Regions from separate parts of the Oceanobacillus sp. FSL K6-0127 genome, predicted to be linked through region 4. Evidence: riboswitches for the same ligand, from Rfam matches in the RefSeq annotation. Region 4 holds a riboswitch; each other region holds the start of a gene.
The links. Region 4 has a riboswitch for S-adenosylmethionine ahead of MHH64_RS16255 (methionine biosynthesis PLP-dependent protein). Riboswitches for the same ligand answer to the same signal wherever they lie in the genome.
Positions count from the first base shown of each region.

Region 1: it holds a riboswitch for S-adenosylmethionine, as region 4 does, so the genes downstream of both, MHH64_RS10595 (ATP-binding cassette domain-containing protein) here and MHH64_RS16255 (methionine biosynthesis PLP-dependent protein) in region 4, are expected to answer to the same signal.
Region 2: it holds a riboswitch for S-adenosylmethionine, as region 4 does, so the genes downstream of both, MHH64_RS00015 (O-acetylhomoserine aminocarboxypropyltransferase/cysteine synthase family protein) here and MHH64_RS16255 (methionine biosynthesis PLP-dependent protein) in region 4, are expected to answer to the same signal.
Region 3: it holds a riboswitch for S-adenosylmethionine, as region 4 does, so the genes downstream of both, MHH64_RS04655 (MetQ/NlpA family ABC transporter substrate-binding protein) here and MHH64_RS16255 (methionine biosynthesis PLP-dependent protein) in region 4, are expected to answer to the same signal.

Region 1 covers NZ_CP150287.1:2,098,473-2,104,272, forward strand. The annotation lists gene MHH64_RS10565 (acyl-CoA dehydrogenase family protein) at 1-576, shown strand, start outside; gene MHH64_RS10570 (DinB family protein) at 849-1,322, shown strand; gene MHH64_RS10575 (arsenate reductase family protein) at 1,492-1,848, shown strand; gene gcvH (glycine cleavage system protein GcvH) at 1,952-2,332, shown strand; gene MHH64_RS10585 (toprim domain-containing protein) at 2,770-3,126, shown strand; gene MHH64_RS10590 (thioredoxin family protein) at 3,201-3,515, shown strand; SAM riboswitch class I at 3,732-3,834, shown strand; gene MHH64_RS10595 (ATP-binding cassette domain-containing protein) at 3,982-5,013, shown strand; gene MHH64_RS10600 (methionine ABC transporter permease) at 5,003-5,671, shown strand; gene MHH64_RS10605 (MetQ/NlpA family ABC transporter substrate-binding protein) at 5,741-5,800, shown strand, end outside.
Region 2 covers NZ_CP150287.1:1,124-6,923, reverse strand. The annotation lists gene MHH64_RS00025 (YpmS family protein) at 1-485, opposite strand, end outside; gene MHH64_RS00020 (SGNH/GDSL hydrolase family protein) at 497-1,393, opposite strand; gene MHH64_RS00015 (O-acetylhomoserine aminocarboxypropyltransferase/cysteine synthase family protein) at 1,945-3,642, opposite strand; SAM riboswitch class I at 4,049-4,161, opposite strand; gene rarD (EamA family transporter RarD) at 4,293-5,198, opposite strand; gene megL (methionine gamma-lyase) at 5,382-5,800, shown strand, end outside.
Region 3 covers NZ_CP150287.1:938,521-944,320, reverse strand. The annotation lists gene MHH64_RS04665 (pyridoxal phosphate-dependent aminotransferase) at 176-1,345, shown strand; gene MHH64_RS04660 (PPC domain-containing DNA-binding protein) at 1,654-2,163, opposite strand; SAM riboswitch class I at 2,313-2,423, shown strand; gene MHH64_RS04655 (MetQ/NlpA family ABC transporter substrate-binding protein) at 2,514-3,335, shown strand; gene MHH64_RS04650 (ATP-binding cassette domain-containing protein) at 3,631-4,647, shown strand; gene MHH64_RS04645 (methionine ABC transporter permease) at 4,649-5,311, shown strand; gene MHH64_RS04640 (enoyl-CoA hydratase-related protein) at 5,509-5,800, shown strand, end outside.
Region 4 covers NZ_CP150287.1:3,267,631-3,273,430, reverse strand. The annotation lists gene MHH64_RS16260 (aminotransferase class I/II-fold pyridoxal phosphate-dependent enzyme) at 1-39, opposite strand, end outside; gene MHH64_RS16255 (methionine biosynthesis PLP-dependent protein) at 36-1,154, opposite strand; SAM riboswitch class I at 1,230-1,341, opposite strand; gene MHH64_RS16250 (hypothetical protein) at 1,698-1,847, opposite strand; gene MHH64_RS16245 (DNA topoisomerase) at 2,363-4,522, shown strand; gene MHH64_RS16240 (hypothetical protein) at 4,689-5,123, shown strand; gene MHH64_RS16235 (hypothetical protein) at 5,333-5,800, shown strand, end outside.

The DNA.
Region 1 (5,800 bases), 1.2 Mb from region 4:
TTTGAAGGGACAAACGAAATTAATCGCTTGTTAGTTCCTGGAACATTGCTGAAAAAAGCAATGAAGGGCGAACTGCCACTGCTGCAAAAAGCTCAAGGGCTACAAGAAGAGTTAATGATGATGATGCCAGAGGAAGTTGGTACAGAACCTTTGGAGCAGGAGAAGTATTTACTGCGTAACGCGAAGAAAATCGTCCTTCTTGGTGCAGGATTAGCTGCACAAAAGTATATGCAGAAATTAGAGAAAGAACAAGAAATCCTCGTCAATCTAGCTGATATGGTCGCTGAGGTTTACAATATCGAGTCGGCAATTCTTCGTACAGAGAAAGCAATTAACAAAGGCGGAGCAGAAAAGAGCAAGCAAAAACTGCTGTATACGCAGGTTTATGTACAGGAAGCATTTAATCGGATAGAAGCAGATGCAAAAGAAACATTAATTGCAGTCGAGGAAGGTGATACATTAAGAATGATGCTTTCGTCCTTACGTAAACTGACGCGTCATACACCAATTAATGTCATTGCTAAAAAGCGTGAGATTGCTAAAGGTATTATAAAAGAAGAGAAATATATCGTCTGATATTCTATGCCACTTCTTACCAAACAGGAGTGGCATTTTCTGTTTATTGACGGAACGAATTATTGTTAGCGTTTATTATTTGATGAAAAATAGTTGCACTGTTAATCTTGATAGAGAAATAGCTATTTGAGTTTTTCTTATTTGTAAGAAACTGCGCACTAATGTGCAGTAATAGATTGTGCGTATACCCGCTTGTAAACACACTACGCTGTGTATAAAAAGAAACCCGTGCAGTCTCAACTTAACAGAAATAATACAAAGGAGAGATAATCATGTATCGTACTGTAGAAGATTTTGTGAACGATTGGGATCATGCTGCAAATGGAACGATTGCAGTCCTTGAATCGTTAACAGATGATAAACTGAATCAGGCAATTGTAGAAGGCCACAGTACCTTAGGATGGCTTGGGTGGCATTTAGCAACAAGCCCAGTATTCTTTGCCGGTCTTGTAGGTGTGGAGATAGACGCTGGTAAAACTAAAAATGCTACCCCTGAAAAAGCAAATGAAATTGTACAAACATATAAAAAAGTAGCAACAGCAGTTAAAGTTCAAGTTGAAAAAACATTAACAAATGAAAAGTTGGAAGAACATGTAAATGCGATGGGAGGATCTGTCGCAAGAGGCGCTCTGTTACGTACACTCATTGACCATCAAACCCATCACCGTGGGCAGATGACCGTGCTATTGCGTCAAGCAGGATTGCGAGTTCCTGGTGTAATGGGTCCAACAAAGGAAGAACAATAAATGTCAAAGCCATGAAGGAAATCGGAAAGTTTTTTATCCGTTTTCTTCATGGCATATTAATTTTTACTTATTGGATAGTATGAATTGGATTGCTGAGCAGTTATACTAATATTTTTATACAAATCATGATAAAATAATTCCTAAACAGTTTGGAATGGAGGATTTGTACATGGCATTAACATTTTACTGGTACCCAAATTGCGGAACATGCAAAAAAGCGAAGAAATGGTTTGATGATCATAACATCGATTATACAAGTATACATATTGTAGAAGAAACACCTACAAAGGAAGAGTTGCTTGAATTGATTTCCAAAAGTGATTTACCTGCTAAAAAGTTCTTTAACACGAGTGGAAAGAAATATCGTGAGTTAAATATTAAAGAGAAAATAATGGATGCAAGTGTAGAAGAAATGGCAGGAATCCTTGCTTCAGATGGAATGTTAATCAAGCGTCCGATTGTCACAGACGGGTCAAAGGTGACAGTTGGATTTAAAGAAGAAACATTTCAAGAAAATTGGCTCTAGTTATTATTAATGAATAACCTTGGGTTCAAATTCAAACAAAGACTAGAAAAATACAAGGTTAAATTGTATAGTTAAATTGGAATGAATTAATGGAGGGATTACAATGAGTTTGCCACAAGATTTGCTGTATTCAAAAGAACATGAGTGGGTAAAAAAGGAAGACGGAAATGTACGTATCGGAATTACTGACTTTGCCCAAGATGAGCTAGGTGATATCGTTTTTGTTGAGTTGCCTGAAGTAGGAGACGAAATAACAGCTGACGAGCCGTTTGGTAGTGTAGAATCTGTAAAAACAGTTTCTGAATTATATGCTCCAATCAGCGGGAAAGTTGTCGCAGTAAATGAAGAATTGGAAGATAGCCCAGAATTTGTAAATGAATCTCCATATGAAAAAGCATGGATGGTTGTTGTTGAGCCCTCTGATGTAGCTGAGCTTGAGCAATTATTATCTGCAGATGCATATCAAGAATTAACTGAAGAATAATGCCCAAAGGCTAACTTACGCGTGTGAAAGTGTATAGTTAGCCTTCTTTCAATCATATAATGTATGTAAATAGATGCTGTTCAAAAAGTCCGGTGAAAATGAAACAATGAGATAGGTGTTCTTCGATTAACTCCTGACACGTGCTGTGTAGACCGTTGAAGTCACCGCTTCCTGTGGAACACGTTGGCGAAAGAAAACTTCCTATGAAAATTGTTCACGTCCCTGTAGAAGTTCGCATTCTGTTCAAGCTCTATACTTACGTATTAATTGCATTCGTTCCGTGACGAGAGTAACAACGTCACCGAACCTCGACACACACAGGACGTGTTCGTGTTGCGATAGGACATTGCAACTTTACCCGATCTCGGTCTTTTCATCCTCCTTTTGAACGCGAATTACGTAGGCAACTTTTTTGCTTGCATAAGGAGTGCTCATGTATGATAACTACTGAGTTTGAAAAAGTGATTATTGTCGAAGGGCTTACAGATAAGAAGCAAATTGAAAAAGTCATCAATGATGAGGTTACTATCGTATGTACAAATGGTACATTCGGTGTAGAACGATTTGATGAATTACTGGAAACATACGAATTGGATGAAAAGGATGTGTTTATTCTAGTTGACGAGGATAAATCTGGAATGAAATTGCGTAAGCAGCTGGCTCGTGAGCTACCGCATGCGGAGCATATTTACATTAGCAGTGAATATCGGGAGGTTGCAGCGACACCAGAGAAAATACTTGCAAGCACACTACTGAGTAAACATTTCTCTGTTCATCCTATATTTTTATTATAGTGTGTGTTCAAAAAGAGGATATTTACCGGGTTTTTTGAATATCCTCTTATAGATTGAACTTAAGGTGGTTAAAAATGCAGCAAATAACAGAAAAAAGTTTGGAACAGGAACGCATGTTAATTTATATTTATACACCTTTTTGTGGAACATGTACGGTGGCAAGATCAATGCTTGCTAAAATCGAGTCTGTTCATGGAATAGATATCTTTTATGAGATGAATGCGTCCTTGTATCCTGAATTTATGCAAGAAAATAAAATTGAAAGTGTTCCATGCCTTTTAATTAAAGAAGGTAATGAAGTGAAAGAAAAAGTTTATGCCTTTCAATCGACAGGTAATATATATAATTATTTGATGATATATAAGCCAGAATTATTTGCCACCCATTAAGGCTCTAATATCCCCCCTTTCTATGCGTGAGAGAGTTAAAATTAGAAGGTGGGGAAGGGCTTGGAGTCATACTCCTGTGGTACTATCATGCAGTGGAGAGAAAAAGCTCTTGATTGAAGTTTCACTTTAACAAAAGTTAATCCTATTTAGGATTGACACGCGTATTTTAGCATGCTACTATAGTGTCACTGAATTGCTAAATCAAATACGATCTATCTCTTATCTTGAGCGGTGGAGGGACTGGCCCTTTGAAACCGCGGCAACCTTCAATCTTTTGAAAGGTGCCAATTCCTGCAAAGTAAACTTTGACAGATGAGAGAACGTGAGACTTTTTAATGATATGACGTCTTTCTGTTCTCTTACAGAAGACGTTTTTTGTTTTTTGGTTAAAAAATGTATTGCAGCATTCATACAGTAAAGAATTTGTTTATAGGCACAAAAGTTAGAACGAAGAGGAGGACATAACGTGATTTCGATTGAGGGTTTACGTAAGGTCTTTAGACTAAATAATGATGACATAGCAGCTGTTGATGATTTGACCCTTACTATCCCTGACGGTGAGATATTCGGCGTGATTGGGTACAGCGGTGCAGGGAAGAGTACATTCGTCAGACTGCTTAACCGATTGGAAGAACCATCATCAGGACGAATTGTTATTGATGATGAAGAAATAACGACACTTAATTCAAAACAGCTTCGCCTTGCAAGACAAGGAATCGGCATGATTTTTCAGCACTTCAATTTACTTTGGTCAAGAACGGTAGAGGCAAATATTGCATTCCCACTTGAAATTGCAGGAGTCCCAAAGCAGGAGAGGCAAAAGCGAGTACAGGAACTCATTGATTTGGTTGGCCTTGGTGGACGGGAAAAAGCTTATCCATCCCAATTAAGTGGTGGACAGAAGCAGCGTGTTGGAATTGCTCGCGCACTTGCGAATAATCCAAAAGTGCTGTTATGTGATGAGGCAACCTCTGCATTGGATCCAGAAACAACGAATGCGATTTTGAATTTGCTGGTCGACATTAATAAAAAGCTTGGATTAACGATTATTTTGATTACACATGAAATGCATGTTATTCGAAAAATCTGTAACCAAGTAGCGGTCATGGAGCAAGGACGGATTGTTGAACAGGGAAATGTGCTTGATGTGTTTACCCATCCCGTACAAGACGTTACGAAAAAATTTGTTCAGCAAATTATGGGACCAAGTGACGAAGAGGATGATATAACCAATATTATTGAGAATAATGCAGATGGTATTATTCTTAAGCTTCAATTTTTAGGTGAGGCTACAAATCAAACCCTTATAAGCCAGCTGGCAAAGCGTTTTGATATTGATTTAAATATTTTACAAGGAAAAATCACCCAAACACAAGCTGGCGGATATGGCACATTATTCGTACAGGTTATTGGCGAACAAGAGGAATTCGATAGAGCATTAAGCTTTATACAGGAACAGACCTCGGTCGAAGTGGAGGTTATCCGGGATGTTAGCTGAGTTATTCCCAAATATTAAATACGAGGATTTAGTTGAAGCAACTTACGAAACATTTTACATGACAATTATTGCTATTATTGGTACATGTATTTTCGGTCTATTATTAGGATTGCTTCTATATTTAACGAAAAAAGACGGCATCTGGAAAAATAAGTATATTTATTTTGTTGTAGCGGCTCTTGTGAATATATTTAGAGCCATCCCATTTATTATATTGATCTTATTGCTATTTCCATTTACCGATTTCCTTATCGGAACGATTCGCGGACCAAATGCAGCACTGCCCGCATTAATTATTGGATCAGCTCCGTTTTACGGGAGACTCGTTGAAATCGCGCTTAACGAAGTGGAAAAAGGTGTAATTGAAGCAGCCAAAGCGATGGGGGCGAAAACACGTACCATCATTTTCCGTGTTCTACTCCCTGAATCAATGCCGGCACTCGTATCAGGCCTTACGGTTACCTCGATTGCATTAATTGGGTATACCGCAATGGCAGGTGCGATTGGTGCAGGTGGTCTTGGAAACTATGCGTATTATTTTGGATTCCAACGACGTGATTTTGATGTTGTATTTCTTTGTACGGTCATTATTGTAATTATCGTGTTTATTTTCCAATTTATTGGGGACTTTATTACAAACAAGCTTGATAAACGATAACATTATCAATAGATGAAAATAGGAAAACCTATTTCAATTATAAAAACAAGATGGAGAGGAAGAAACAGAATGAAAAAGCTTTTAGCCCTGGTAACATTCGCACTTGTACTTATATTAGCTGCTTGTGGC
Region 2 (5,800 bases), 1.2 Mb from region 4:
TCTTGCGGATTGACCGTAACCCATTCTGGCATTGGAAGTAAGTCAGCCATATATTCCATGATTTTTTTGTTTGGGAGTTCTAATAAGCCAACCGATATGGACTTTTGTTTTAAAATAAGGTCGCCATTATCCTGCACTAATGGTTCGAAATGAACAGAAAGTGGGACCGTTGTTGAGAACACAGGCAGCTCTCCAATTAAATGGACATCTTCATCAAGTGATATACGATAGTAATGATCTGAATCTCCAAGTAATTGTTCAATGTATGCATTGACGAGATTATTCAAATTCTGTTTTGATGTTCGTATAATAAACTCAGAGCTTTCTTGATCGCCTCGTTCATGGCGGACTGGAGCTTTATTTTCCGGAACAGGTCCAAATAAGAGTGCGAGAAGCACAACAAAAACAATGCCATTAAAGATTAGCAAGCTATAGAAAGCTTTTTTCCATTTGTTACGTTTCAAACGCTGTTTTCTATCTGACATAGCGTTCATCCTTATCTTCTATTTGTAATATAGTCAAGTACTCGTTCAGCTATTAGATAATACCCCTCATAATTTGGGTGGAAATTATCTTCAGCAAATAAGTTCGTGGCTTTCACTGTAAATAAATCTTCGGTTGGTATAAATGTAATATTTTCGTATTCACTAGCAATGTTGCTGCTTGCAGTGTTCCAGGCTCCAACAATTAAATCGAGCTCTTTAATATCCTTGAAATATTGTTGGAAAGGGTTATAAAAGCCGACAAGATATATATGAGTGTCTGGATTTAATGCAATAATGGTCTCAAATATTTGCCGAATTCGGGATTCATAGCCATCCATTTCGGCAACAAAGTCATCGATAACAAGGTGCATAATGTTTTCCCTGGCGATTTTCATAATATCATTTGCACCAATTGTAATCAGTACTAAATCGGAATCCGCTATTTCTCTGGCGATCTTTTCCTGTTCCAGACGCTTGAGCAATTGATCTGTACGATTCCCGCGCTTCCCAAAGTTAACAATCTCTACAGATTGCAATCCATCATTGATTGTTCGGTCTAATATTCCAATATAACCACCTTGATCCGTTTCATCACCAACACCTTGGGTAAGTGAATCACCGATTGCCACAATCTTGGTTTCTTGATTACTGAAGAAACTAATTGTATTCTGTAGTGCACCAGATATATTTGGTGGAAATCCCGTTTGATCAGTATCTTCTTCTTGTTTTTGGTTTTCTTTACTTGTATCCGACTCATCATTCACTTCATGATCTTCAAATTCTTGTTGCATATCTTGCTCGGGCTGAGTGGCTGGCTCCTTACTCATTTCATTTGACGGTTGCATAAAAAAAATAATGAAAGCTCCGATAATCAGAAGGGAAAAGGTTATATAAACATACTTTTTCAAGTTAATCACACCTATGCAGTTATCTCTTAATATAATATGGAAAAAAGGTTAATTTGTCCGCTTTATAACTATTCGAAATGGATTTATAAATTATATACCCTTTCAAGCACTCCTGTAAAATTATGCTTAAAGAAATCATGGTGTTTGGCTATATATGTATTGCTTGTTATCCATTATTTCAAGGAAGATCCGTAGTGTCTATATCTTAATCGTTTATTCAGAACATCCATTATAAGTTTAATCAATAATATAAAAAGTTAAACTTGAAGTTGATCTTAAATATCGATTGTTTGTTGCATCATAAATATAGCGGTGAACTACTGGGACAGGAGCGAAATTGTTCCAGCAGATTCTACTAATAATAGGAAGTCAGTATACGCACAATCCTTATTTACACATGAGTTCACACTTTCCTTTAAATACGAACATAACGAAATATAATGCTTAATTAAAAAATCGCCCTCTGTTAAAGAAGGCGATTTAAATTTTAGGTCCACTCTTTGGGGATATTCCCGGTTTGATGGAGATGTAAACCTGATTATATATAGTGTTTAAACTGTAACAGTTGCTTGCGTATTATTGCTTCGAAGCTGAAGTGCTAATGCAGCTGGATTTACCTCTGTAACAATAATTCCCGTCGCATTTGCATGCTGCAATGTTTGATTTGTGCTTGCTGCTCCTTCGGCAAAAATAAATTTTATTTCTTTATTTACCAATTGTTCAATAACTGCAGCTGGAAGTTCTTTATCCTTAACCCATAATGCATCAACAGGAGATGAAATTACAGATAATTCATTAGCTGGATCATCTTCTACAGAAATGATTTCAAAACCAAGTTTTTCTAAGGATTTCGTTTCGCTTTGATCAATCCCGATGCTAGCAATAACTTTTTTGCGAATACCTTCCTGACGATTAAATGGAGAGGAAAGCAAGCTTTTAATTACAGCGTCATTCGATTGTTGTGCAGCTTGATTAACTCCAGTTGCTTGATCAATTGCTTGCTCTAAGTCTGCCAGAATATCTTCTACAGCTTCTAGTCCAATCGACAAGCGGACAAGCTCTTCAGTTACACCGCTTTTCTTCAAATCTTCAGCATTTAGCTGCTGATGTGTCGTTGAAGCAGGATGGATGATTAAGGATTTAGCGTCTCCAACATTTGCTACATGTGACCATAGCTTCACATTGTCGATTAGCTTTCTACCTGCATCGCGTCCCCCTTTGATACCGAATGTAATAATCGATCCATAGCCGCTCTTGAAATATTTCTTAGCAAGCCCATGTGATGGATGTTCCTTTAAACCAGGGAAGCTGACCCATTCTACTGCTTCATGTTTTTGTAAATAGGCAGCAACTTTTTCTGCGTTCTGTGCGTGTCTTTCAATTCGTAAATGTAGCGTTTCTAGTCCTTGTAAAAATAAAAATGCACTTTGGGGGCTTAAGCATGCCCCGATATCACGTAATAATTGAACACGAAGTTTTGTAATAAATGCTGTTGGACCAAGATCTTTATATTTTAAGCCGTGATATGTTTCGTCAGGCTCGGTGAAGCCAGGGAATCGATCGTTATTCCAGTCAAATCTTCCACCATCAACAACGACCCCGCCAATTGTCGTTCCGTGACCGCCGATCCATTTTGTTGCGGAATGAATAACAATATCTGCGCCCCAAGTGAGCGGTTTTGCGATATAAGGGGCAAAAGTATTATCAATAATTAATGGAATATCATGAGCATGTGCAATATCAGCAACAGCTTCTACATCAAATACGTAAAGACTTGGATTTGTGATGATTTCACCAAATATAGCTTTTGTTTTATCGGTAATCGCAGCTTCAAATTCCTCCGGTTTTGTACCATCAACAAATTTTACTGTAATCCCATAGCGTGGAAGGGTCGCTGCAAAGAGATTGTACGTACCGCCATATAGGTTGCTGTCCGCAATAATTTCATCCCCAGCTTCCGCGATATTCAAAATTGCTAGCGTAATAGCAGCCATTCCGGATGATGTTGCAACAGCACCAACCCCATCCTCCAGCTGAGCAACACGCTGTTCAAATGCATCAACCGTTGGATTCATAATACGAGAATATATATTACCTGATTCTGCTAAACCAAATAAGTTTTGTGCATGTTCTGTATCACGGAAAACATAAGAAGTTGTTTGATAGATTGGAACAGCACGCGCACCTGAAGTTGGGTCCGGCTGTTGACCACCATGAAGTAATACCGTTTCTGGCTGAAATTGTGACATAATAAAATTCCTCCTTGAAATGTTATGTTTTTCACTAGAAAACTATAAACTTTAATACCGTGGATCACTTGGCTACCGAAACAGCCACGTCCAGCTCCAGCGCTAAAGCTGTAGCGAGACTTCCCTCGCCTCCGTACGATAAAGAAGACTTGCCGACTGGCTAAGACATGTGGCCTAGTCGCACTTATACCCTTGTGGTGAAAGTCAACATTGACTCTAGGTAAAAGGATGGCCGACTAAACCAGGCTACGCCTAACATCGGCATACCCCTAAAGGGGCGTGTTTCCTTTATCTCCTGTGGCTCAGTCCGTACGTCGCTAACCGGGCGCTTACGCTTTTGTGTTTGAAGAGGGAAAATGAAAAAGCCCTCTTCCTAAGAAGAGGGCGTATGTACGAACCGTTCCTCCTCTCATCTTCCAGGTTTTTACCCTGTAGGATTTAGCACCGTTACAAGCAGGTTAATGCTTTAAGGTTGCCGGGCTTCATAGGGCCTATTCCCTCCGCCGCTCTTGATAAGAGATGTTGCATTATTTAAGTTAGTGTGAGTATACAATGAATTCTATTATCTGTCAATGATGTTTTCTGAAAAGTTTAAATTAGGTTGAATGTAATTGCATGTTGCAGGATTTACCTAAAGCCAGAGATTCATTTTAATGTGTTCTCAAACGACGCTGCGAATTTTTATAAATAGACGCCATATATATAAATAAAGCAGTCCAAATAAAAGCAAACGTAACTAGATGTGCTTGTGAGAAGGGCTCTTTATAGAAAAACACACCAATTACAAGCATCATGGTAGGTGTGATATATTGCAGGAAACCTACCATGGCTAGAGGAATCTGCTTTGCACCACTGGAAAATAACAATAGTGGAACAGCGGTAGCAATACCCGCTCCAATTAAAAATAGGTTCGTAACTGTTATAAATGGTGTAAAAGTAAATGAACCGCTTGGAATAATCCATAAGTAAATAAGTGCGACTGGTGTAATAAGCAATGTTTCAATTGTCAGCCCGGAGATTGCGCTGACATTCACTGTTTTTTTCAGTAACCCGTATAATGCAAATGTGGTTGCTAGCAGCAGTGAAATCCATGGAAATACACCGTAACTGAATGTTAAGTAAAGCACACCAATTGCTGCTAAAATAAAGGAAAGTAATTGACCTTTCGTTACAGGTTCTTTCAAAATGATAATTCCTAGTAAAATACTAATAAGCGGGTTGATATAGTATCCAAGACTTGCTTGCAGGATATGTCCTTGAACAACTGCCCAAATAAATAGAAACCAGTTTAATGTAATCACAATCGCGGCAGCTGTGATCCCAAGTAATTGCTTTTTCTTTTTCATAATTTGTCGGCATTCCTGTATGAAGTTATTCCATTTACCAAGAAAAATGACAAGAAGCAGCATAAATACTGCTGACCATGCTATTCGATGTGCTAGAATTTCCCCAGCTGGAACATAATCAATTTGTTTCCAGTACATTGTAATAATCCCCCATAAGAGGTAGGCACTGAATGTATAGATGATGCCGGTTTTCGTATGCCGATTATCCATTATATTTTCCCTCCTAAGCGGATTTTTTGAACAACCTTTAACATTTCTATAATAGTAGATGGAATTTACCAATTTAGCAATCACTTAGCTTAGCTTAAGTTTTAGAAAACGCTTTCATAATTGAGTTGTATTCGATATGATAGATGTGAGCGTAAGAGACATCTATTAAGAGGGGGTTTGACGATGACACAAAAACAAAATCAAAAACGTATTGAAACGGCTGTCATCCATGAAGGCTATGATACTAAAGAAATGCTTGGGAGTCTTTCCACACCCATTTTTCAAACATCTACCTATACATTTGAAACTGCGGAGCAGGGGGAACGTCGCTTTGCCGGTGAGGAGTCGGGCTATATTTATTCTCGCCTGGGGAACCCAACCGTCCGTGTGCTTGAAGAGCGTATTGCGACTTTAGAAAAGGGAGAAGCTGGTCTTGCATTTGGATCGGGAATGGCGGCAGTGTCAGCTGTTCTCATTGCACTCACCAAAGCAAATGATCACATTATATGTTCATCGGGTTTATATGGATGTACGTTTGGATTTCTAACGATGATGCGAGAAAAGTATAATATAACTACTGATTTTTCGGAGATGAAATCAAA
Region 3 (5,800 bases), 2.1 Mb from region 4:
TTTCCTAACAAAAATGCAATATATTACAGAATATTTTTTGATATTTTTCAAAATATCCAAACAGATTAGCCACTATAGTTTTTTATACGACAATTTTTCATTGCTAGACAGAACCATTAAAAGATTATAGAATTTACTCAACAATTCATCTTATTAGTAAAGAAGGTCATATCAAATGGAATTTTCGAATCGTTTAAAAGGGTTGCCTGCGCAATTTTTTGCAACACTCGTTCAAAAAGTTACAGCAGCATATGCAGAAGGTCGCGATGTTATTAATCTAGGGCAGGGAAATCCCGATCAACCAACCCCTGCTCACATCGTTAAAGCATTGCAACAATCTGCCCAAGAGCCGATTACACATAAATATTCCCCATTCCGCGGAACAACCGAATTAAAACAGGCAGCAGCTGATTTCTATAAAAAAGAATACAACGTTGACTTGGATCCGGAAACAGAGGTTGCTATTTTATTTGGAACAAAAATTGGATTAGTAGAATTACCGCTTGCTTTAATGAATGACGGTGAATTGCTTTTGCTGCCTGACCCTGGCTATCCAGATTATCTATCAGGCGTCGGATTGGCAAATGTGCGTCATGAAACAATGCCATTACTACGAGAGAATAATTTTTTACCAGATTATGATAGTCTTAGTTCTAGCCATTTAGATAAAGCAAAACTTCTTTATTTAAATTATCCAAATAACCCTACAGGTGCAACTGCTTCGAAAGCCTTTTTTGAAAAAACGGTGAAGCTGGGCGAAGAGCACTCCATTGGAGTCGTACATGATTTTGCTTATGGAGCAATTGGTTTTGACGGGAATAAACCAATTAGCTTTTTGGAGGCAGAAGGTGCAAAGGATGTTGGAATTGAACTTTATACGCTTTCGAAAACGTATAATATGGCCGGCTGGCGTGTCGGATTTGCAGTAGGCAACAAGGAAATGATAGAGGCAATTAATCTATTACAGGATCATTTATTTGTTAGTATTTTCCCAGCTGTCCAGCATGCTGCAGCTGTCGCGTTATCAGATGACCAAGCATGTGTTGAAGCGTTAGTTGCACTTTACGAAGGTCGCAGAAATACATTAATAGCTGAATGTCAACGAATCGGCTGGGAAGTCGAGGCTCCAAAAGGATCCTTCTTTGCCTGGCTGCCAGTTCCGGATGGTTTTACAAGTGAAACATTCGCTGATTTTCTGCTAGAAAAAGCAGATGTGGCAGTAGCTGCCGGAAATGGTTTCGGATCATTTGGTGAGGGGTATATCCGAATTGGCTTGCTCGTTGAAGAGCAGCGTATCAAGGAAGCTATTCAGCGTATTGAAAAACTTAATATTTTCCCTAAATAACCAACTCATAAAAGGTGATCGTAAAGTTATAGCTCGATTAAGATCCCCTTTTATGGTTCATTCTTGTTCGGCCACTGAGGCTGGGACAAAAGTATTTTTATGAAATAAAAACCGAACATGATTGGTGCAAATAACTCGCTCTGGAAATATAATTCGCGCATCCAGTGGTGGCTGGTGATCCCCCCTTGCGCTATCGCACTACGGTGTCTCACCTATGCCTTACCTCCCGCTGGAGTCTACGTATAATTCCTGCGCTAAGCTTATGCATCGTTCGTCTTTAACATTAAACACTTTTGTATGTCCCAGCTTCAATTTTTCGATAGGTTATACGTCACGTTCTTTCCATGCTCTACAGGATAAAACTGATTCCCGCCTGTCTCTTCATCGTACTTTCGATTGAAGCTCATCCCTTCAATAGCCGTAAGTACAAGGTCTACTGTAATAACGGGGTTTTCCCCTTTTACAAGATGACCGCCGAAAACATTTCCTTCTTGATCACACATCGTACCGTGAAAGTGAATATCATAGTCACCATCACGCTGACATACAACCCCAGTCCCTTGTAAAAACTCAATTGGTCCTTGTCTTACCTGCAAATCTCCATAGCCAGCACCAACTTTTGATTCACTATTTGCTATTAAATATAAATAACCGGCTTTCTTAAAGCTGCCAAAACAGCTGCTGATTACAGCCGATTCAATATCATTTTCTTGACATAGCCGCTCAATTCCGGTTAGAAGATCCGTTTCTGCTAATAACCTAGCCGCAAGAACTGTTCCTGCTTTCCCTTTTGCAAAATGTGCACGACACAATGACACAATTCATCTCTCCCACTCACGAAACTGAAAATTCTAATTATCTCAATAATAAGGGGAGTCCCAAAAGAAATGCAAGAATAAATAAAATAAGTATTGACTGAATTAGAATTATACGTTAATTTAAATAAATAGAATTGAATAGACTACATCTCTTATCAAGAGTAGCTGAGGGACTGGCCCGATGAAGCTCGGCAACCTTTTATGTTACAGCATAGAAAGGTGCTAAATCCTGCAAAACATAACGTTTTGAAAGATGAGAGAGGACCTCTGTATATATACAAGCCTCTCTTTCTTTTAAAGAGAGGCTATTTAATTATCAGCAAGTTTACTATATTACAGGGGGTAACAAAATGAAAAAATTTGGAATTGTGTTATCAATTATTTTATTAGCTGGAGTACTAGCTGCTTGTGGTAATGACGCCTCTGGCAGCACCGACGCACTAAATGAGGATAAAATAGTGGTTGGTGTTACTGCTGGTCCGCATGAACAAATTGTAGAAGCTGCTGCTGATGTTGCTGCTGAAAACGGACTTGAGGTGGAACTAAAAGTATTCTCTGACTATGTCCTACCGAATACCGCATTATCTGAAGGCGACTTAGATGTGAACAGTTATCAGCATGAGCCATTCTTAGATCAATTTAATGAGGATCATGGGACAAGTTTAGTGCCGGTTGGTAAAACTATTTTAAACCCAATGGGTGTTTACTCTGAAACATATGAGAGCATCGATGATATTCCGAATGGTGCAACATTTGGCCTTCCAAATGACCCAACAAACGGTGGTCGCGCACTATTTATTTTGGAAGAAGCCGGGATTATTACGTTGGAAGAAGACAAGAAAGAGACAGCTTCCATTCATGATGTTGTAGATAATCCGAAAAACCTGGAATTCATTGAATTAGATGCAGCACAAATTCCAAATCAACTTAGCGAAGTCGATGCAGCTGCAATTAATACGAATTTCGCTTTAGGAGCAGGTATTAGTCCAAAAGAAGATTCAATTCTATTAGAATCCACCAATTCTCCATATATAAACTATATCGTTGTACGTGCTGAAAATGAAAATGACCCAGTCGTTAAAAAATTCGTTGAAGCATACCAATCTGATGAAGTGAAAGCATTTATTGAAGAAGAATTTCAAGGCTCTGTAATTCCAAGCTGGGATGAATAAGTAAATAAAAGCGGAAGCGCCCGGTTATCGACATACCGACTGTGCCCCGAACTTTGGGATGGTTCTGCCTGTCGAACATTCTTACGGAGGAGATTCACTCCAAAGTATAAGATGATCTATGACTTTCTCTTCTATGGGCGGAAGTCAAGTTCATCTAAAAGGAAACATGCCCCTTTAGGCGTATGCCGATGTTAGGCGTAGAAATAATTCAGCCAAATTTTATACTTCAGTATTTTAACAAAAGAATGTTGCGACTACTGGAGCAGCATTCTTTTTCGAAAGGAATGTAGGTTAGATGATCAAATTAGAAAACATCACGAAAGTTTTCCCATCTAAAAATGGGGACGTAACAGCTGTAAATAATGTTAACCTTCATGTTAAAAAAGGAGAAATCCACGGCGTAATTGGTTATAGTGGTGCGGGGAAAAGTACATTAATTAGGCTTGTCAATTTACTTGAAAAGCCTACGAACGGAAGTGTCTCAATCAACGGAACCGAATTGACCTCCCTGCCACCAGAAAAACTGCGAAAGACGCGGCAGAAGGTTGGAATGATTTTTCAGCACTTCAATCTATTAAAAACTGCAACAGTTTATGACAATATCGCAACTCCATTAAAACTTCTTGGCTATGATAAACAGGAAGTGAAGAAGCGTGTTGAAAAATACTTGAAGATTGTTGATTTAGCAGAAAAGCAAAACAGCTATCCTTCTCAACTATCTGGTGGGCAAAAGCAACGGGTCGCTATTGCTAGAGCATTATCACAAGAACCAGAAATACTTCTCAGTGATGAAGCAACAAGCGCTCTTGACCCAGAAACAACAAACTCGATTCTCGACTTGCTTCTAAAAATTAATGAAGATCTCGGAATAACGATTTTACTTATTACCCATGAAATGAATGTAATCCAAAAAATATGCGATTATGTGTACGTGCTTGAAAAAGGTGAAGTCATCGAACAGAGCTCAAGCATAGAACTGTTCACCAACCCACGTAAGCATACGACGAAGAAATTCTTAGATACCATTTCCCAACGTAAATTATCAGCATCACTTATTTCTCAATTGAAGCTGAATGGCACTGTTACAAGACTTACATTTATCGGTGAAAACACAGGACAGCCTCTACTTTCACAGGTAAGTCAAAAATTTAATGTGGAACCAAATATTCTAACGGCAAACATTATGGAACTAAAGAATGGCATCGTTGGAAACTTAGTCATTCACCTTGTTGGTGAACCAGAACAAATCAATGCATCCTTGCAATTCCTAAACGAACAAGGTGTCGCAACAGAAGAAGTGGAGGGAGAATAACATGGAAGCATTCATCCAAGAATGGCTGCCAATTATCGGGCAGTCTGTCATTGAGACTTTCCAGATGGTCATTATTTCATTGTTTTTTGCAATATTAATTGGAGTTCCATTAGGAATTCTCGTAGTCCTTACACGCCCTGGTCAAGCATTAGCAAATAGATTTATCTATCAGCTGCTCAACTTATTCATAAATGTTGTTCGTTCGATCCCATTTATTATTCTATTGTTCTTTATTTTACCATTCACAAAATTCCTAGTAGGAACAACGATTGGTGTACAAGGGGTAATTGTTCCGCTTGTTATCTACACAGCACCATATATAGCAAGGTTATTAGAAACATCCTTGTTGGAAGTAGATAACGGTATAATCGAAGCATACAAAGCGATGGGTATTAAAACAAGGCAAATTATTTGGAATGTGATGCTCCGTGAAGCACGCCCTTCCATTATTTTAGGATTAACAATTGCAACCGTCAGCCTAATCGGGGCTACTGCAATGGCTGGTCTTGTTGGTGCAGGTGGACTTGGGGATCTGGCATATCGATTCGGCCATTTACGATATGAAGTTGATGTTATGTATGCGACTGTCTTTATTCTTATTATTCTCGTTCAAGGAATTCAATCGCTTGGTAATAGACTCGCAGCACGTTTGAAAAAAGATTAGTATAGCAGGTTCAAAAGGTCCGGTGAGAATGATGCATCGAGAACAAGGAACTTCGACGCACAGGACGTCCTAATGTCGGTGTCGCAGCAAAGCTTTTCGATGGGCTAGTAATCACAGCCCCAGTACATTGCGACCTTAGCCGATTTCGGACCTTCTCATCCTCCTTTTTGAACACACACTACTTGGAGGTTTTTTGCATGTCAAATGATCTTTATATTGAAAAACATGGTGCGATTGCAACGATTACTATTAATCGCCCTGAAAAGAAGAACTGTTTTTCACTCGCTATGTTCCAAAAATTAGAAGTATTACTAGATGAACTCAAACAAGATAACGCCATAAATCTCCTCATTGTCCGTGGTGTTGATGAAACAGCTTTCTCTGCAGGCGCAGATATTACAGAATTTCTAGAAGTTCGTTTACATGCAGAAAAGGCAAAAGCGTATAATGACTTTGCACTAGGGGCAATTGAAAAGCTATATCGATTTC
Region 4 (5,800 bases):
AATGAATTTCGTTTCCACATGCCGCTTCACTTGATTCATTTCTCATCCTCCTCATTCAATTTGGATAGTGCTTGTTGTAAATCTGCTTTTAAATCCTCAACATGCTCAATACCTACAGAAAATCGGAGTAAATGATTGCTTATGCCTCGACGAATTCTTTCCTGTTCTGGTATGTCAGCATGTGTCTGCGTTGTTGGATAGGTAATAAAGCTTTCTACACCTCCAAGGCTCTCAGCAAAAACGATTAAATTTAATGAAGATAGAAATGGATCGACCCATTGTTCCTCTTTGAGAGAGAAAGACAGCATTCCACCCTTATTTGGATAAAATACATTTGAAACTGCTGGTTGCTTATTTAAAAATTTTGCTATGCTTTTTGCATTCTCTTCATGTCTTTCAACACGGAGCGCTAATGTTTTTAATCCTCTAATAAGTAGCCAAGAGTCAACAGGCGAGAGTACCGCACCAGTAGCATTATGATTCTGGGATAGCTTTTCACAGATTTCTGTTCCTTTTGCAACAACTAATCCAGCTAGTACATCGTTATGACCGCCAATATATTTGGTCGCACTGTGGATAACAATGTCTGCCCCTAACTGTAGTGGCTGTTGTAAGTAAGGTGTTAAAAAGGTATTGTCAACAATGAGTAAAAGCTTATGCTTCTGGGCTAATGTTGCGTAGCTAAGAATATCAATTTCCTGCATTAATGGATTTGTAGGTGTTTCGATAAAAAGAGCCTTCGTACGTTCATTAATTAACTGCTCCGTTTTTTCAACTGTTTCAAACGTATCGTAAGTAGTCTCAATTTGGTAGGTTTCTGCATATTGTTCGAAAATCCGATAGGTACCACCATATAAGTCTTCAGGTGCAAGGATATGATCACCTGAACGGAAAAGGGATAGTACTAATTGAATAGCTGCCATCCCCGAGCTACAGGCAAACCCCGAATCACCTGTCTCTAAGTCAGCAATACCTTCCTCTAAAATAGTTCGGGTAGGATTTTTCGTTCTTGTATAATCATATCCAGTTGACTGTCCAAGGCCTTTGTGCTGATAGGCAGTAGATAAGTAAATGGGTGGATTAATTGCGCCTGTTTTTTCATCACTCTTATTTCCTAGTTGTACGAATTTCGTTTGTAACCTGTTGTTTGTCATTTTTTTAGCCTCCAATAGAAAAAATAAAAAGAGCAACCCTCAGATAAGAAGATTGCTCTTAATAGCACAGCATTCTTCTTATCTTCTAAGCAACTTGGATAGTTGCTTACTGGAATTAGCACCGGACCGCTATCGGCTGGTTGCTGAGACATCAAAGGGCCAGTCCCTCCGTCTCTCTGGATAAGAATTAAATAGATTTATGTAATTTTTCGAAATTATATTAGTAATACCTTACATTAGAAATCTGAAAAAAGCAAGAGGCATTTCGTTTTATTGTTTTCGTTCGTAAAGCATAAAGCTGAGTTAACATTTAACCATTGACTCAGCTTTATGTGCCAGAGGATTAGTCGCACTTATCCCCCTGTGGTGAAAGCGGGCACTGACACCATGTAACAGAATGGGCGATTAAAACTAGACTACGCCCAAAGGGAGATGCTTTCTTTATCTCTTTCGTAGGAATGTTCGACCCGCCGGACCACCCGAAGTTCGGGGTGTCGTAGGTACATCGCTAAATCGGATGCTTCCGCTTTTGTTCTAAAGATGCTACCTTTTACGTTTGTTTTTCTTATTGTCTAAGTTTAGAAACTCACTATTTTCACTCGCGAATTCCGTATTATTGCCTTGCCTATTATGTTTATTGTGATTGTTTTGTTTTCCTTTATCTTTGTTTCGGTTTTTATTTTCCTCAGACATTATCGCCCCTCCTGTGAAAATTTGTGGTGATTATTTACACCAATGAGGCTAGTTTAACCATTCACTTGGAAAATATAAGCGTAATAAAAACCTAATATATTTTTGTGTATGAAAAAAGTATGATGTATTACTTATATCTGCCTTTTGATTGAAAAGATAGATGACAATATTGTTATGGCTTTAAATCTAACTGCGAAGGAAATGTATTCAATCTAATATCCAGAGGACAAAGAAATGTTAAGTAAACGAAAGCAAGATCTAGTTTTTACGTATATGGTAGAAGATTGGGCTCGTCAGAATAACTTCACGGATCGCAAAAATGTCTTTGTAGTGGTGCAGAAAAAAATATAACAGTATTTGAATGCAGCCTATCTATTCTTAGCCAAGTTCGGTATAGGAATCAATTAGAAAAAAAGTGTAATCTATGGCATAATAGTATATCGAACGAATGTTTCTAAACGAGAATAACGGAAAATTAATAGATATGGAGTTAAAGGATAGGGGATGAATTCGAATTGGGAGTCCAATTAATACTAGCAGAAAAACCATCCGTCGCAAAAAACATTGCAGACGCATTGAAAATAAAAACGAAGAAAGATGGCTATTTTGAAGGAAACAACTATATCATTACTTGGGCGTTTGGGCATCTTGTAGAGTTATACGATGCGAAAGACTATGATGGAAAAATGCGAAGCTGGAAAATGGATAATTTTCCTTTTATCCCTTCTGAATTTAAATATAAAGTAAAAAGCAATCCTCGGAATCGATCACAAACAGATGGTGGAGCTGCAAAACAGTTAAAAATAATCCATTCACTAATGAAACGAAATGATCTGGAAGCAATTATTTCAGCATGTGATTACGACCGGGAAGGGCAGCTAATCGGGGACAGTATTATCTACCGAGGTGGAGTAAAGCCGAAAGCTAGTGTATTTCGCTTGCTCTTAAACGAATGGACACAGAATGAAGTGCTGCAAGGGTTAGAAAACCTCAAACCGAACAATGCAATGCAACCATTGCGAGATGCAGGGATTAGCAGACAATGGGCCGATTGGGTTATAGGTATCAACCTAACCTCTGTTGCAACGTTAAAATATCAACAAGGAAAAAGCAAGGCGTTGAATATAGGCAGGGTACTCTTACCAACCTTAAAAATCATCTATGATCGCGATCAAGAAATAGCTAATTTCAAGCCAGAGGATTATTTTAAACTAACTGCAACGTTCCAGACTGAAGATAACCATGAATATGAAGGAATCTATATAGAAAATAAAGATGAAAAGTTTAAGAAAAAAGAAGTGTTGGAAGAAGTCCACAATTTGATTCAAAACAAACAAGCAACTATTATAGATAAGCAAGTAGAGAAGAAAAAAGAATTTCCTCCGTTTTTATTTAATTTATCCAATCTGCAGGGGTTTATAACGAATAAATATAAGGGATGGACGTCTGATAAAGTTCTAAAGGTGGCCCAATCACTTTATGAGAAAAAACTGATTACATATCCGCGAACCTCTAGTATTGCTTTAGAAGAAAGTCTGGTTGCGAAAACAGCCCACGTGTTAAAGGTGCATTCCGAGGACCTCCCATATGAAGATGAAATCAAATTTATGAAAACAAAGCGTGTCTTTAATAACGCGAAAGTGGAGAGCCATAGTGCAATCATTCCAACATATGTAAAACCGAAACGACTTTCAGCAGATGAAGGAATTGTATATTCGGCAATAAAAAACCGTTTTATAATGCAGTTTATGCCAATAGCTATATATGAGGAGACAAAGCTGGTCACGAAAGTTTTAGAAACGGATCTACGTGGTTTTTTTCATTCAAAAGGTAAAGTGCAACTTGTTGAAGGCTGGAAAAAAGTTGAGAAAATACAATCAAAAGATACGATTCTTCCGTTTGTGGGCTTAAATGAACATGTTCAATTAATTGGCTCTGAGGTCACTACGCATGTAACGAAGCCGCCAAAGCATCATACGGAAAGAACATTGCTTCGTGTTATGGAGACCTGTGGTAAAAGTTATAAAGAGGATGAAAGTGAAGAGCTAATGGGTAGTATTCTAACCGGATTTAGTATCGGGACAGCTGCAACAAGAGCAGAGACGATTAAAAAGCTGAAGGATGTAGGATATATTACTACAGAAAGTAAAAATTTACTTTGTACAGAGCTTGGCAAGCGCCTTGTTGAGACTTTTCCGGTTAAAAACCTTTTTGATTTGGAATTCACTGGACGTCTTGAGAAAGCATTGTCTGATATACAAAAAGGAAAAGCGAGCAAGCAAGAGTTCCTTCGACTAGTATTTCATTTTACAACGGAGTCGGTTGAATCAATTAAATGTGCAGAGGACGTTATTATTAACAAAGTAACCTCATCGCGCGCAACCAATGAAGTTTTAGGGACTTGTCCACAATGTGGCGGCAAGGTGACAGACGGTTTTAAAGCTTTTGGCTGCAGCAATTGGAAGAAAGGCTGTACGTTTGTGATTTGGAAAAATGATAAATATTTAGCTTCGATGCGTAAAAAGCCGACGAAGACAATGGTAAAAATGTTATTAAAAGAAAAGAAAGCCTTTGTTAAAGGCCTTACAAGTAAAGGTGGAAAAAAGTTTAACGCCTATTTAAGCTATGAAAAAAATAACAACAATGATTATTATAGCTGGAAAATGGAATTTTAACTAAGTAAATCTAAAATGGACGTAAAGAAAATGTGTAATTATCAGTTTTTAAGCTTTTAAGTGGAAAATGGTGTATACTTAATAGTAGAGGTAGCATAATTCTATAAACGGAGATCTTGAGAATTATATTTGCGATGCTAATTTTCCTCGGGACAGGATGACGAACATGAAAAAAGTTATCGTAAGTACAAAGGAGAACCTGGGTTATGGTACATTAATATGGGTAAATGCGAGCAACCGTAAAGTATATCGCAGCAGTAAAAGTATTTCTGCTGATACTTCTTTCCATAGTTATGATTCACATTTTATGGGAATGGTTGATAAGCTGTACAAAGATCAGGAAAAACATCCCCTTTTATTTAAACAGATGCTTGAAAAATCGAACCGGATTTTTGGTGTATGTTTAAACAAACGACGTAATACAGATGGTTCAAAAGACATGAAGGTTCTATTTTTCCGGGACTGGGACAGTGTTCAGGACTTTGCTGAAAATGGCTTCCCAAAACTTGTAAAAGCAGAAGTAAAGAGAAGGAAAGCAGCCAAACAAAAATGGTTGGAGAGAGGGAAGTTATTCTCAGAAACGAAAAAAATATCACAATAGAGTGAATCTTATTAGATAAGATAAGCTGTCCATCAGGTGTGTTGCCTGATAGGAACAGCTTTTTTGTTTGTATAAAAAGCAACGTACCCCTTAGAGAAGTATAACAAAACTGATAAAAAATTTGGAAATTAATCCAAATAAAGCTTACAATGGAAGAAAAGAGTTAGAATTTGATAAATATAGACAAATAATATAGGAGTGGAGTGAACGTGCGAAATAAAAAACTTATCGTTATTAATGTTTTGACATTAATCGCGTTTATTTTTGTAGTTATGATTGGAATAAACCGAATAGACGCTACAAAGGATGAATATGGGGCAATACAGGAAGAAGAAGCTGAAAAAGATGAGCTTGCAGACAAGGAATTGTTTGAACTTGAACCAAAAGAGGAGTTAAGCTTTCATACACCGGCAGCATTTATTATAAAAAGCAATGCTGGTTTACAATCTTTTCAAGAAATCGCCTTAACGCTAAAAAATAACAAACTAATAGTTGAGGCTGATGCTGCAGAAGAATCGGAAGAAGACCTGTTACAGGTTGAGGAGGAAGAAGTGGTTGATGCAGATCATTCAACTTCTAATATAATTAATGGTACGACAAATCAAGCGCCTACAAGCAATCATACTGTAGAAACGAAAATAACTACGGACCAGATTCAAAAGCCGAATAATGGGAAA